DNA from 2 places in the Geobacillus sp. CAMR5420 genome. Region 2 is predicted to be linked to the other one. Evidence: riboswitches for the same ligand, from Rfam matches in the RefSeq annotation. Region 2 holds a riboswitch; the other holds the start of a gene.
What was found. A riboswitch is a leader RNA that binds a small molecule or an ion and turns the genes downstream of it on or off. The one in region 2 is predicted to bind cobalamin.
Positions count from the first base shown of each region.

Region 1: another riboswitch for cobalamin. It lies ahead of DI44_RS07695 ((2Fe-2S) ferredoxin domain-containing protein); the one in region 2 lies ahead of DI44_RS05670 (ABC transporter substrate-binding protein).

Region 1 is NZ_JHUS01000039.1:86,222-93,607, forward strand. It holds gene DI44_RS07710 (CbiQ family ECF transporter T component) at 1-520, opposite strand, end outside; gene DI44_RS07705 (energy-coupling factor ABC transporter substrate-binding protein) at 504-797, opposite strand; gene DI44_RS07700 (energy-coupling factor ABC transporter permease) at 802-1,518, opposite strand; gene DI44_RS07695 ((2Fe-2S) ferredoxin domain-containing protein) at 1,546-1,944, opposite strand; cobalamin riboswitch at 2,125-2,319, opposite strand; partial or broken gene DI44_RS07690 (hypothetical protein) at 2,380-2,598, opposite strand; gene DI44_RS07685 (retropepsin-like aspartic protease) at 2,538-2,918, opposite strand; gene DI44_RS07680 (hypothetical protein) at 2,908-3,162, opposite strand; gene rraA (ribonuclease E activity regulator RraA) at 3,214-3,699, opposite strand; tRNA gene DI44_RS07670 (tRNA-Gln) at 3,957-4,028, opposite strand; gene DI44_RS07665 (glycerophosphodiester phosphodiesterase family protein) at 4,205-5,086, shown strand; gene DI44_RS07660 (GNAT family N-acetyltransferase) at 5,209-5,652, shown strand; gene DI44_RS07655 (DNA topoisomerase III) at 5,728-7,386, opposite strand, start outside.
Region 2 is NZ_JHUS01000050.1:101,489-108,874, reverse strand. It holds gene DI44_RS05645 (amino acid permease) at 1-100, shown strand, start outside; gene DI44_RS05650 (PH domain-containing protein) at 296-910, shown strand; gene DI44_RS05655 (IS982 family transposase) at 1,071-1,949, shown strand; gene DI44_RS05660 (GNAT family protein) at 2,379-2,966, shown strand; gene DI44_RS05665 (NUDIX hydrolase) at 4,481-4,945, shown strand; cobalamin riboswitch at 5,015-5,214, shown strand; gene DI44_RS05670 (ABC transporter substrate-binding protein) at 5,355-6,311, shown strand; gene DI44_RS05675 (iron ABC transporter permease) at 6,298-7,332, shown strand; gene DI44_RS05680 (adenosylcobinamide amidohydrolase) at 7,329-7,386, shown strand, end outside.

The DNA of each region.
Region 1 (7,386 bases), on a different contig from region 2:
AATGCGTTCCTCCGCTGCGGGCCCGCAATGCCAGCATCAGCTCTGCGGCCGCCTGCTCGAGCAAAAAGATAAAGCGATACATAAGAAAACAAAGTTCCACGAGCGCCGCCGGCAGCCGCATTCGCCTCAGCACCGCAATCAAGTCCGGCGCCGGCGTCGTAATGAGAAGGAAAAACAAGCACGACCAGGCGGCAAGGGAGCGAACGGCGAGCTTTGCAGCCGGCTGCAGCTGGCTGTCGATGAAAGTTATTTGAAAAGGAACCGACACGGACACAACGAGCGTCAGCAGGCTGAGCCCTAAAAAAACGGAGGCGGCGAGCATCGCTTTTCCATACACGGAAAACGGCACTCGTGCGCGAGCGACAATCCAATACGCCATTCCGATGAGCACAAGCCATTGTTCGCGCCAGCCGCCCATCATGACAACGGCAAGCATAACAAACGCCACGATCAGCTTCCACTCCGCCCGCCATGCCCGCAGCCGGTTGTCATACGCCCAACGGTCAAACTCGCGAATCATGGTTGTTTTTCCGCTCCGAACGCCCTTTGTACAACCCGACGACGTAGCCGATCACGCCGGCGCCAAGCGCGGCTTGCAGCGAGAACAGAAGCGTTTCGACTTCGCCGCCTGGAGGGGTGAAGATCGACTCAAACCACGGCCGGTAATGCGGGTTGAGCGTTTGAATGGCTTTTTCCGCCTGATCGTCCGTTCCACCGAATTCCGATCCGCGCGCCCACCAAAGCGGAATGATGACAAGCAAAGCAGCCAGCAACACGAGCAAGCCATTTTTCTTCATCGCATTACGCCCCCTTTTCCTTTTGGAACAGCGGAGAAGCTTGATAGGAGGAAAGCCAGTTCCAGACGATTACCGTTATGATGCCTTCCGTCACCGCCAACGGCACTTGAGTAATGGCAAAAATGCCGGCGAATTTCAAAAACGAGGCGGTGACTCCCCCATCAGGAGACGGAAACGCCAAGGCAAGCTGCAGGGACGTCATGACATATGTAGCCAAATCAGACAAACAAGCGGCAAGAAACAAAGCCGCTCGATTGGATACCGCCCCTTTTCGGCACAGTTGATACACTCCGTACGCGACGAACGGGCCGACGATCGCCATCGACATCGCATTGGCCCCAAGCGTCGTCACTCCTCCGTGGGCAAGAAGCAGCGCTTGAAAGAGAAGAACGACTGTGCCGATCACCACCATCACCCATGGTCCAAACAAAACCGAGCCGAAGCCGATCCCGGTCGGATGCGAGCTGCTGCCGGTGACGGATGGAATTTTCAGCGCCGACAATACAAACGTAAACGCACCAGCTAACGCCATCAGAAGCTTATGTTCGGGGTGCTGCTTCAGCGTATGCACAAGCCGCCGCAATCCGAACACAAAGAACGGCAAAAACAGCAGCCACCAAAACAGCGCCCATTTGACAGGCAAAAATCCTTCCATAATGTGCATGGCATACGCTTCATTTTCATTCGTCAACCAAAAATAAGCAGTGAATAAAGCCGCCATTCCGCTCCATCGAACCGCTCTCTTCATTTATCCCTTCACTCCTTTCACGCTATGTTCGGTTTTTCGTTTTCCGCTTGGCGCCTCCCGCAGGCCGGCCGGCGTCAACACCAATTCGCCTTCGTATTCATACGTCGCCCATTCCAAAAGAGGCAGCCCCTCATCCAAATGGGCGCGCACAACCTCCTTTGCCCGCTCCGGCGTCATCTGTCGATACCAAACGCCTTGTGGATAGACGATCATCACGCACGCGTCTTGGCATCGTCCGTTGCAGCGCGTCCTTGTTGTATGGACAGCATCGTCAAGCCCGAGGCGGGCGATCTCCTCGCGCACCGCGGTTGTCACGTCATCTCCGCCATGGCGGAGGCACGTCCCTCCGTTGCAAATGAGCACATGATGCTTCATTCCCCGCAAATCCCACGTCGCCACCAAATCCCCCCTTTTGCTAGAATGGTAGAATGAAATGCGGCAGACGGACGGTTTTTCGACAAAAGAAAAAGCACCTCTACAGCAGAGGTGCAGAAAAATGTATACGAAAGCCGTAAACGGCCCAAACAGGGCCCCTAAAGCCGTCATTCTCCCGCACGTCTGCCTATAGTCCCGTAGGCATCCGTCCGATCCAAACAAGGCAGGTCTCCTGACTTAGGATCATCGCTTGGCGGCGTCTTCCCGAAGCATCCTTCAGTGACTTGTTGCCGCAAAGCTCTCCATCACAGTGGCGGGCACCGTGCCGGATTTTCACCGGGCTTCCCTTTTCACCCAAGCCCTTAAGCAGGCTTAGGCACCTTGTTTGTCTTACCGCCATATATGCGCTGTCATGGAACAAGCATCCGTTTTCATCGTAGTACAACCAATGCGTTGCCGTCAACCGTTTTTTGCCGACAAATCTTTGTTGGCGACGACAACGCCGTCCGCATCAGCGTACACGTACGCCCCTGGCTCCCAGCGGACGCCGCCAAACTCGAGCGCAACGTCGCGGGCGCCTTTTCCTTCTTTTTGGCATTTCGAGCGGGCGTTCCATTTCAACCAGAACGATACATCTCCAACTTGTCCAGGTCTAAGACAAATCCAGCGCCCAGCAATATATCCAATCCTAACAAACCGTTAATCCCCTCATAGTCCATCCCGCTAAAATCAATTTCATACTCTCTTAGCTGGAAAGAATCTAGCTGAATACAGTCTAATTTTTTTGTAAACGCGTACTCTTTCCCACCGATTCCGTAATAAGCCACAATACGATCGCCCGGCTCTACCCGCAAATGAATATCTTCTACTGCATTTTGAGAAATCACTGTTTTCGCCGCACCAGTATCAATCACCATATTATGAATCAACTTAGACCTTCCTTGATAAACGATTTCGATCGATGCAAACAGCAAGCCTTCACGATATTCAATCTGCATAATGAAATTTCCCTCTCAGGCCAATCGCTCCCCGAACTTTTAAAACAATCTCCTTGTGGCTAGTATGATAAACAAGCTGATTCCCTTTCGATTGCAGCAACTCACGAGTTGCATCCTTGTCCGAAACCGTTCCGATAACAGCCACCTCTTCAATGATTTCTTGATCTCCCTCTAAATGGGACTTTAATACTTGTAATTTCACAAATTGATTTGGATACAATGAACGCACTTCCTGCCATTCCATCTCCATCGCCTCAACCTGTTCGTTGTATTGAACGAGACTCGACCGCAGCCGTCAACCATTTTTCGCCAACAAATCTTTGTTGGCGACGACAACGCCGTCCGCATCAGCGTACACGTACGCCCCTGGCTCCCAGCGGACGCCGCCAAACTCGAGCGCAACGTCGCGTGAGCCTTTTCCCTCTTTTTTGCTTTTCACCGGGCATGTGCCGATCGCCATCACGCCAATCGGCATGGCGCCAATTTCCGCTGAATCGCGGATGCAGCCGTGGATGATGACGCCAGCAAGCCCCCTCTCGCAAGCGATTTGCGCCAGCCGGTCGCCTAATAGCGCGACGCGGCGCGAGCCTTTTCCATCGACCACGAGCACCGTCCCCGGCGGCACCGTCTCCAGCGCTTCTCGGACAAGGACGTTGTCTTCAAACACATCGACCGTCGCAATCGGCCCGGAAAACGCCCGCTTTCCGCCGTACGATTGGAACGGCAACTCGCATACTTGCAACTCGTCTAAAAATTGATCGCATAAATCGGCTGTTTTCATTGTCGCTCTCCCCTTTCATGTTTTGCATTCGCCGTCATTCGCCAAAATCCTTCTGCCTCAGCAGTTTTTTGTCGACGATCTTTCATTCGAACGACTGACACGAACGCGGCGATGTGAACCAAACCATTGTGTGGCCGTCAATCGCTTCGATGTATTCCACCGATCGCATTGAAACCATAAAAAACGGCCCCGCGCCGATATATAGCGGAGACCGTTTTCACCGGCTCAAAGCCCCTCCGGTTTGACCAGACGTTCAGCTGGGCTAGCTGGATTCGAACCAGCGCATCACGGAGTCAAAGTCCGTTGCCTTACCGCTTGGCTATAGCCCAACGTTTTGTTGTCGTTTACAGTATGCGGCATGATAACGCACTTTATGCATCAAACTGAATATCCCTTTGCTTGATGTGCGAAACTATCGGTACAAGCATCCTTTCCCCACTATATCACCTCGTTTTTCCCTCGCACTTGTTTTCCCGATATGATAACTGGAAGGGGAGAGATGTATATGCGCCGGATCACGGTTTTTCGCTTCTATCTTTGCACATTGTTTTTGTTATCGTTGCCGATCGTCTTAGCGGCCGCGGCTGCCTGGCAGCCATCCAGCCAGCCGAAAACCGCCGTCATCGCCCACCGCGGCGCGTCCGGATACGCGCCGGAGCATACGCTCTCATCCTACCGCCTCGCCGCCCGCATGAATGCCGATTATATCGAAGTCGATGTGCGGTCAACGAAAGACGGGAAGCTCGTTGCCCTGCATGATGCGACGCTCGCCCGGACGACAAATGCCGAAACGGTCTATCCGCGCCGTGCTCCGTGGCGGGTAAATGATTTTTCGTTCGCTGAACTGAGGCGGCTGGATGCCGGGTCGTGGTTTCATCCACGCTTTGCCGGCGAGCGCATCCCGACGCTTGATGAGGTGATTCAGATGCTGAAAGCGGAGCGTGTGGAAGCCCCGTTGTACATCGAAACGAAACAGCCCGGCATCGAAGAGGCGGTCGTCCATCTATTGAAAAAACACGGTTTCCTGCAACAGCGCCGCGTCATGTTTCAATCGTTCCACCCGGAAAGCTTGCAAGCGCTCCGGCCGCTCATCCCGCACGGCATTCGGCTCATTCAATTGGTCGGCGAGAAGGAAGCGCACAGCGGCCGCGACGAGCTGCTGCAACAAATCGCCGTCTATGCCGATGGCATCGGCTTGCCGCTCTCAGCCGTCACCGAAGAGTGGGTGCGCGCCGCCCATGGCCGCGGGCTCATGGTTCACGTCTATACCGTCAATGAACCACACGATCTCGCTCGCCTATGCGCCATGGGCGTGGACGGTGTGTTCACCGATTATCCAGACCGCCCTGGCCGCATTGCCGCCTGCCGTCGTTTGCCCCGTCATTGACCCGCCTTCAGGGAGCCAGGGGGAACTCATTCTTTACATAATGTTATTACGGTTAATAAAAACGAAAATCGTTCCCATTTGACCCGATTCGGTGTATCATTTGAGAAAAAGGAGGCCAGATCATGTGGACGATCATCGATTACGAAAACGGCCCATTTACCGTGACGACGGACCGCCGCCGCGTCCAGCTTGAGCGCGTGTTTGACTTCCTTGCCCGCTCGTATTGGGCGAATGAGCGCAGCCGCGAAACGATCCTCAAATCGCTTGACCATTCGCTCTGCTTTTCCCTTTTTCACGGCGACAGGCAAATTGGCATGGCGCGCGTCATCACCGACCGGGCGACGTTCGCCTATCTGTGCGACGTGTTCATCGATGAAGCATACCGTGGGCAAGGTCTCGGGAAATGGCTGTTATCATGCGTGCTCGCCCATCCTGATGTCGCCGCTGTCCGCAAGGTGATGCTCGCGACCAAAGACGCGCACGGGCTGTACAGGCAGTTCGGCTTTGCCGCGCCGAGCGAGCCGGAGCGGTTGATGGAGCGGATTCAAGAGCCGCGAACGGAGTAAAGGGCAAAAAAAGGCGGGCCGCCATCGGTCCGCCTTTTCGCCAAACCTCCCGTCCCCCAACGCCTGTTGCCTTCGTCACCGCTTCGGAAACTGAAACGACAATTTCTTCTCGTTTTCATCCCAAACGAGTATGGCGTCAAACGTTTTCCCGCCTTTTTTAAACCCTTTTATGACATTTGTTTTCCCTTGCGCCAGCAGCTTTTTCACATTCGCCGCCGAAATCGATTTGCCGAGAATGCGTTTGGAGATCGTAAACGAGCATTTTGTTTTCGCGTACTGGTCGCAACCGTACAACGTTCCTTTGTCGATGACGGTCCCGCCGCAAAGCGGGCACGGCCCAAGCTTCTCGCCCATCGTTTTTTTCTTCCTTGTCCGCTGGATTGAGGCGGTGTCAACCCCTCTGAAATTCCAATTCGGCGCGGCGGCGATGGCGTCAGCGACCACTTTTTGCGCCAACTTTTTCACCTGTTCCATAAAGGCGGCGGGCGAGGCGCTCCCTTCGCCGATTTCGCTTAAGCGCTGCTCCCATTTCGCCGTCATTTCCGGCGAGGCGAGGATCGTGCCGCCAAGCGCCTCGATCAACACTTTCGCCTTGTCGGTCGCGTACACGAGGTTCTTTTTCACTTCAATATACTTCCGCTCTTTCAGCATGGTAATGATCGCCGCCCTTGTTGCTTCCGTGCCAAGCCCTTCCGTTTTGGCGAGCACTTTTTCCAGTTCCTCATCGTCCAAAAATTTTCCCGCCGTTTTCATCAAGGTGATGAGTTCGCCTTCTGTATACCGTTTCGGCGGCTCGGTCTTCCCTTCTTTCACCTTTACAGCGGCCGCTTTCCCCGCCTCCCCTCGCTCAAGGGGAGGCAGCGCAGCATCTTTCTCCTCCTCATGCGGGCGGATGACCGCGCGCCATCCTTCCTCGACGACCTGCCTTCCTTTCGAAACGAAGCGAGCCCGACCGTCAACGAGCGTCGTGACGGTCGTATAATCGATGACCGCCGCCTGGTGGTGGGCGGCAATTAGGCGGCGGACGACCAAATCGTACACCTTCCGTTCGTCGGCTGACAGCTTCTCGGGATCCACCACTTGCTCGGTCGGGATAATGGCGTAATGGTCCGTCACCTTTTTCTCGTTTACATAACGTTTATTCTGTAAAATCGACGGCTGCGGCAGCGGAAAATACGAAGCGTACGCCGGAAACGAGGACAGCTTTTGCAAAATGGCGGGAAACGTTTCCGCTTCCCCTTTCGTCACATGCATCGAATCGGAACGAGGATACGAAACGATCCCTTTTTGGTAGAGCGACTGCAGCACATCAAGCGTCTTTTTCGGCGAGAAGCGGTACAACTTGTTCGCTGTCGCCTGCAGCGTCGATAAGTTGAACAACAGGGGCGGCTGATACGTTTTCCGCTCCGTGCGGACGTCGGCGACTTCCGCTCGTTTTCCTTGGCAAAAGGCAGCGATCTTTTTCGCCATCTCCTCGTCCTTGAGGCGCGTTTGGCCGTTTTTATCCGTCCATTTTCCTTCATAACGCTTGTCGCCAATGACAAACGAGGCGACGACTTCCCAAAACGGTTCAGGGCGGAACTGCTCAATTTCCCGCTCACGCCGGACGATCAGCGCCAATGTCGGCGTCTGCACGCGTCCGACGGAAAACACATCATTCATCCCGCGCTCTTTCAGCAAGAGGCTGTACACGCGCGAGGCGTTCATGCCGACGAGCCAATCAGCGCAGGCGCG
Region 2 (7,386 bases):
CAGCAAAAAGCTCGGATTGATTTGGATCGCGATTGGACTCGTTTACCTGATCTTTTTGCGGCTCACGAACAAAGACTCCCGTCTAAGCGGGGAACTGTAGTCGCTTGTAAGGCCTGACGCCGTCATAAAAGGCGTTGGGTCTTTGATTTTTAGAGGCGATGAAACGTTTTTCCGATCTCGACGTATTACATAGATGAAAGGTATGAGATTACGGCGCCTTGTTAAGGCAAAACGCCGTTCATCCGCCAATAGGCGAGCGCCGATAAAACGTGGAAGGAGCCGGAGGAACATGAGCATGTTTGGAAAAGTCGCCGCCGATGTGCTTGGGTTAAGCGACATCGGTGCGGTCATTCAGCCGAAAGACTATGACAAAGTGGATGCCGATGATTATGTGATGCACGAGGATGGGGAGAAAATCTATTTTCTTATCAAATCAAAATCGGATGAGTATTGCTTCACCAACCGCGCGCTCATTCATTTGGACGGCACGAGCGCCGCGAGCAAAAAACGGACGCTGCGCCGCTACGATTACTACAAGCATCCGATTTCCGACGTATCGCTCGAAACGGCCGGGACGGTCGATTTGGATGCGGAAATTAAATTTAAAATTGGACCGCATTCCTACTCCATTGATGTGCATAAAAAGCATATTGAGGAACTGAAAGATTTGTATAAATCGCTGCTGGCGATCGCGGACATTTGCCATGAAAACGAAACGAAGTTCAACTATGCGGAGCGGAGTTTGGAACTGGCGGCCAAGGTGTTGGCCAACATGCGCGGTGACGGCGCCAATGTGTCGGCGGATTTTCAAGCCGTGAATGAATACGCTTTTCGCTGGCTGACGGAAGCGAAAAAGAACTATACGGTGAAGGATTTCGGCTTTGTGTTTGACAAATATATTCAACAGTGACGAGATGAAGGTTGTATCGGGGAAAGACGCCGTGCCAGAGGCGAGGTATCTTTCCTTAACCCGTGGTGCTAGATAAACTTGAGCAAGCATAAAAATAGCCCTTGCTGGCGGATCTCCTGTAGAATGAAAGTGCGACCTGCCATTCGAAAGGAGAATCCCCATGCAAGAGCACTTTCATTTTACTACAGATCGAGCCAAGATTCAAAAGCAATATGCCGCCATTTTCGTTTTTGTTTCTGCCCAACTTTCATGCATTCAGGTGCATCTTCACCGTCGAAATCGCCATTTGGTAAAGCAAGAGGACGCTGTCATCATCGCCATTCATCTTTTAGGAAAGCTGCTCGGTTTTACATCCGAACGGGCATGGCATCGTTTTGTCACGGGAAATTTGTTCACAAACGGCTCGTTTCTTGAACGCTCCCGATACAACCGCCGTTGCCGGGCGCTTGGTTTCGCCATCAAATGGATCCGTCATGAGCTGGCAAAACGCGGTCAACATCATGCCTATGCCGTCGTTGACAGCTTGCCGCTCCCGTTGTGCCATACCGCAAGAATGCATCGCGTCAAACGATTTCAAGAGATGGCAGACATCGGATATTGCGCTTCCAAAAAGCAATGGTACTACGGATTGAAGCTGCACCTTCAAGTGACTGATCAAGGGCTGCCGATGGGATATGTTGTCACCGAAGCGTCTTGTCACGACCGGGTGGCCGCTGAAACCGTCATGACGCAAATTCCACATCCGTATAACCTCGGTGACAAAGGGTATATCAGCCAAACGCTGCAAAAGAAGCTGTACGAAGAGCACCGAGTCGCGTTTTGGACGCCCGTCCGAAACAATCAGCGAATTCGCCAATCGGATGCATGGAAACAATGGATGAAGCGAAAACGTAAAGTGGTGGAAACCGTGTTTTCGATTTTAGTCGATTCGTATCGGATCACCAAGATTCGCGCGAACTCGGTTTCTGGATTTGAAACGGCACTGGATGGTATTTTACTGGCTTACTCACTTGTTGTTCTCGGGCTAGTTGAGCGCTAGCGCTCAACTAGCACCACGGGTTTAAGGTATATAAGCTGTAATAAAGAATTTCCACGGTTTTGTATTAATGTTCAAGCCAGTATATAATGCGAGTATGCCGAGAGTCTGGTGGATAAACACTTTTTTGAATTATATAGATGCAATTTGAAGTTTTCACATTGGTAGCTTTTACTGAGCATTGGATTGACTGTCGAACGACCGAACAACACCGCTTTCAGCCCCATGTATGGGTCTGAGAAGCGGGTGGTTGTTCAGTCGTCCGTCATGCCTTGGCGTGACGGAGGCAAGCAAAGGCTTGCCCTCGACAGTCGAAAAATCGATAAGTGGCTTTTCTGTCAAAGATATGTTAAACGTTTTGGTTGCACCTATATAAGTGTTTTAAGACACAGAAGGAATATTAAAATATAGGTATAGAAAGGGTTGAGGAATTTGAAGATTAAAGATGTATTTGGGGATTTGCCTACACTTACTACTGAACGTTTAATATTAAGAAAATTAACGTTAGATGATGCATATGATTTATTTGATTATGCGTCAAATCCGGAAAACTGCAAATATTTACCTTGGAGACCTCATCATACCATTGAAGATTCAATTCAATTTTTAGAATTTGTAATTAAGTCTTATAAAGAAGGTAGTTTAGCTCCGTGGGGAATCGTTTCAAAAGCAGACAATAAAATGATCGGGACAATTGATATAGTTAAATGGTTACCCAATCATCATAAAGCTGAGATAGGTTTTGTTTTATCGTATAAGTATTGGGGGAAGGGATTAGCAGTTGAAGCGGCTAATAAAATCATTGAATTTGGTTTTGACAAGATGGAATTAAACAGAATTGAGGCATTTGCTATGATTGAAAATGTTCAATCTTTAAGAGTTTTACAAAAGTTAGGGATGCAATTTGAAGGGGTTATGAGAGAACATTGGTATATTAAAGGTAAATTTAGGGATATGGCTATATACTCTATTCTAAAACGAGATTATTTTAAATCAAGGAACGGGTTGCAAAACGCATAACGGATGAATAAAGGGACACAAAAAATCCACTCTTATTGGGAATCATATACAGTTACTAAAAAACTTCAAAGGGGTGACACTATCAAGAGTTCCAATTCTTTGATCGAATACACCGATGAAATCGCTCCTCTTTTAGAGGCTTTATTTCGATGCATCGATCAACTTTTTTCTGGAAATACCTTATGTGGCGGGAAGATCACAGGTGTCTAAAAAGGCAATTGATTAAATGTTTATTTTGGAAAACGTGCTTTACGATCGATTCTTTGTAGCAGTTGATGAACATCTTCCGCTGTTTTTGCTATTTTTGATGTATTTATGAGTCTCTCATCTGTCCACCTTTTCAAGGACCAGCCGATGCTTTCAAAAGTAAGAATTTTCTGATGTTCATCATCATCTCTTAAACGATGTATGTGTTTAATCTCTGAAAGTGATCATGGTGGATGGTACGGCCCTTTGAAACATTCTTGTAGTATGATCTCCAAACAAAATGGGTCATTTCAACTCGGTATTACTAGTTTAAAGGTATAAAGAACGGTTGAACAAGTGAGAATTCTTTTTGTTTTCTCGATTAACCGCTGGAATAGTGGAGAAACAAAAGGTGCCTATGGTTATGTGATTGCTGTCTTCTTGAAAACTGGATTTGAAAAGTGTCTGTTTGATCTCCATAATGCGTTGAATGGGTATTTGATCAATTAAAGATTAACGGGGTAGAGCAGCCGCGTTGGTATAGATTTCATTGCTATCTGTTACATGTACAATTATAAATCATTATTGGAAATTTTTAATTTACACTCTATTTTTACCGCGTTATCAATTATAAGAAGAAGTTAAATTCTGAATATATATAAAAAGATATGTATTGCATGATGTTTAGTTACCCGTGGTGCTAGATAAAATCAGACGAGCATAAAAATAGTCCTTGTATGAAAATCTCCTTTTAAAATGAAAGTGCTCACCTAACATTAGAAAGGAGAAATCCCATACAAGAGCGTCTTCATTTTACAACGGATCAAGCGGAAATTCAAAAGCAATATACGGCGATCTTGTTCTTGGTATCAGCGCAACTGTCTGGCGGCTCTAAATGTATTGTAGCGCTGAAATCGTCATTTGTTAAAGCAAGGAAATGGGTCATAATCGCCATTCATATTCTTGGAAAGTTGTTTTGTTTTACTTCGGAACGAGCAGGGTATCAGTATGTCATTGGAAACTTATTCACTAGGGAGATGTTCCCTGAACGCTCTCGATATAACTGTTGTTGTCGGTTGCTCCGTTTTTCCGTTAAATAGAGTTTTTCTAATAGATCCGTCACCAACTAGCGAGGCACGGACAACATCATGCCTATGCTGTTGTGGAGATCTTGTCCCTCTTGCGCTGTGTCATCACGTGAGGCGTTAATGTTCAACTAGCACCACGGATTTTCCTTATTTTTTTCAAGATGGCAGTATAGATGGGGCAGCTGCTTTTTTTCTGCAGGAGAGGGCTAGGATCATTCCGCGATGTAGGAGGAGAGCTTGATGGATAAACACCAACAAGCCATTATCACCGTTTCAGCCTATATTACGAATGACACGGGAGAGGTTTTGCTTGTTAAAAGCTATGACCGCTCCGATACGTGGGAAATGCCGGGCGGACAAGTTGAACCAGGCGAGCCGCTCGATCGGGCCGTTCATCGCGAGGTGTATGAAGAGACTGGCGTTGACATCCGTCTCATCGGGGTCAGCGGCGTGTATTACAATGAAACTAAAAATATCATAAACATTGTATTTAAAGCGACATATGTGAAAGGAAACGTTTCTCCCCAGCCTGAGGAAATTCAAAAGGCGAAGTTTGTGTTGATCGATGAGTCGAATATTGATGAATATGTGACATGGCCGCATTTGAAATCGCGGGTGCTCGATGCGATGAAAAGGGAATGCTCTGTTCCGTATGAAACATGGGTTATGAATCCATCTCGATTGTCTGCAAGAGTGGGAAGGTGAAGTGCTGTAAATTCATAGTTGTCAAATGCTAAACGCTGCATTATTATAAAAATGTCCATATCCCATAACTGAATCCATTCGCAGCAAGGTGCCGAAACGGCTTAATAGGGAATCCGGTGGGAATCCGGAGCTGTCCCCGCAACTGTCAATGCGGACGAAATGAAATCGCCACTGTACGGACAGATGGCTTGCGCTGTTTTCCGTACGGGAAGGCTTCAGAGTAGGATGAAGCATGAGCCAGTAGACCTGCCTTGCTTGCCGCAGTTTCCGAATCTTCGGGGGGTGAGACGCGGAAACAGTCGTACAGGGCATTGTTGTGCCCATTGGCGGTCTGTTTCGCGCTCATTCCCAGATTTAGGCGGAATGGGCGTTTTTTATTGTACATACATCACTGAAGGGGGAATGACGGATGAAACGTTGGACATGGCCGGCGGTGGTGGCGGTGTTCTTCCTTTTGGCCGCCGTGCTCGTCGGCTGCGGCGGGGCGAATGGCAGCACCGAGCCTGCGAAAAAAGAAGAACCGAAAACGGAACAAGCGGCGTTTCCGGTGACGGTGAAAGACGGGCTTGGCGAGGATGTCATGATCAAAGCGGAACCGAAAAAGATCGTCTCGCTCATCCCAAGCAATACGGAAATCGCCTATGCGTTGGGGTTGGGCGATAAGATCGTCGGCGTCAGCGATTTTGACAATTATCCGGAAGACGTCAAAACGAAAACGAAAATCGGCGGCATGGAATTCAACGTCGAGAAAATCATTTCGCTCAAACCGGATCTTGTCTTGGCCCACGCGTCAAGCGCCCATAACTCGCGCGATGGCCTCAAGCAATTGAAAGACGCCGGCATCACCGTGCTTGTCGTGAATGACGCGAAGTCGTTCGACGATGTGTATGCGTCCATCGAATTGATCGGCAAAGCGACCGGGACGACAGACAAAGCGAAGCAAGTGATTAAGGATATGAAAGAGAAGCTTGCGCAAATTCAAGAAAAAGCGAAACAAATCCCGGCGGACAAACAAGCGAACGTCTGGATTGAAGTGTCGCCGCCGCCGCAGCTGTATACGGCCGGCAAAGGGACGTTTATGGATGAGATGCTTCAAGTGATTTCAGCGAAAAACGTCGCCGGCAGCTTGGAAGGCTGGCCGATGGTGACGGAAGAAAAAGCAGTGGCCTATAAGCCGGACGTTATCATCACGACATACGGCGGAGCGAAGCAAGTGTTTGCGCGCGCCGCTTGGAAAGACGTGCCGGCGGTGAAAAACAAGCGGGTGTATGACGTCAACACCGACTTAGTAAGCCGCCCGGGTCCGCGCCTTGTCGAAGGGGTCGAGGAACTTGCCAAAGCCATTTACCCGGATGTGTTCAAGTAAAACGTGGATGTATATATTGGCCGTCACGGCGGCCATGTTATCGTTGCTCGTAGGGATATCGACAGGATCGCTGTCGATTCCCTTTTCTTCTATTGTTCGCATTCTTGCGTCCGAATGGTTTGGTATGCCGCTTCCGTCTGACATTCCGGCCGATTGGGTGCCGATCGTGATGGCGATCCGCTTGCCGCGCGTCGTGCTCGCTTTTTTGGTCGGGGCGTCATTGGCACTGGCTGGCGCGGCGTTCCAAGGGTTGCTGAAAAATGCGCTCGCCGATCCGTACACGCTCGGCGTCTCGTCCGGCGCCTCGGTCGGGGCGGTGCTCGTCATCTTTCTCGGCTGGCAATGGCCGCTCTTTGGCACGTTCACGCTGCCGATCGTGAGCATTTTATGCGGCATGGCGACGCTTGTCGCCGTTTTGGCGTTCACTCGCGCGGTTGAGCCGCAGCTGTCGGTTGAGACGATCATTTTAGCCGGCATTATCTTCGGCGCGTTTTTCAGCGCCTTCATTTCACTGATGATCGCTTTGACCGGGGAAGAATTGCGGCAAATCATCTCATGGCTGATGGGGAGCGTCGCGATGCGCGGCTGGAAATACAGCGGGCTTTTGTTGCCGTTTTTTCTCATCGGCGCGGCGGTGCTTCTCGCCAACGGCCGCGAGTTGAACGCGTTTGCTTTTGGCGAGGCGGCGGCGCTTCATGTCGGCGTTGATGTTACGCGCCGAAAAGTCATCATTTTGACGGCGGCGGCGCTGCTCACCGGCGCGGCGGTGTCGGTGTCCGGGACGATCGGTTTTGTTGGGCTCGTTGTTCCGCATATGGTTCGGCTTGTGTGCGGGCCAAACTACCGGGTGCTCTTGCCGCTATCGCTCTTGTACGGCGGGGCGTTTCTTGTGCTTGCCGATGTGGCGGCGCGGACGATCATCGAACCGCGCGAACTGCCGATCGGCGTCATCACCGCGCTGATCGGCGCCCCGCTATTTGCCGTCTTGTTTTTCCGAAAAATGAAGCGAAAGATGGGATGATGATGCTCGAGGTGCGGGCCGTATCGCATCGGTATGGATCAAAGCAAGTGCTTG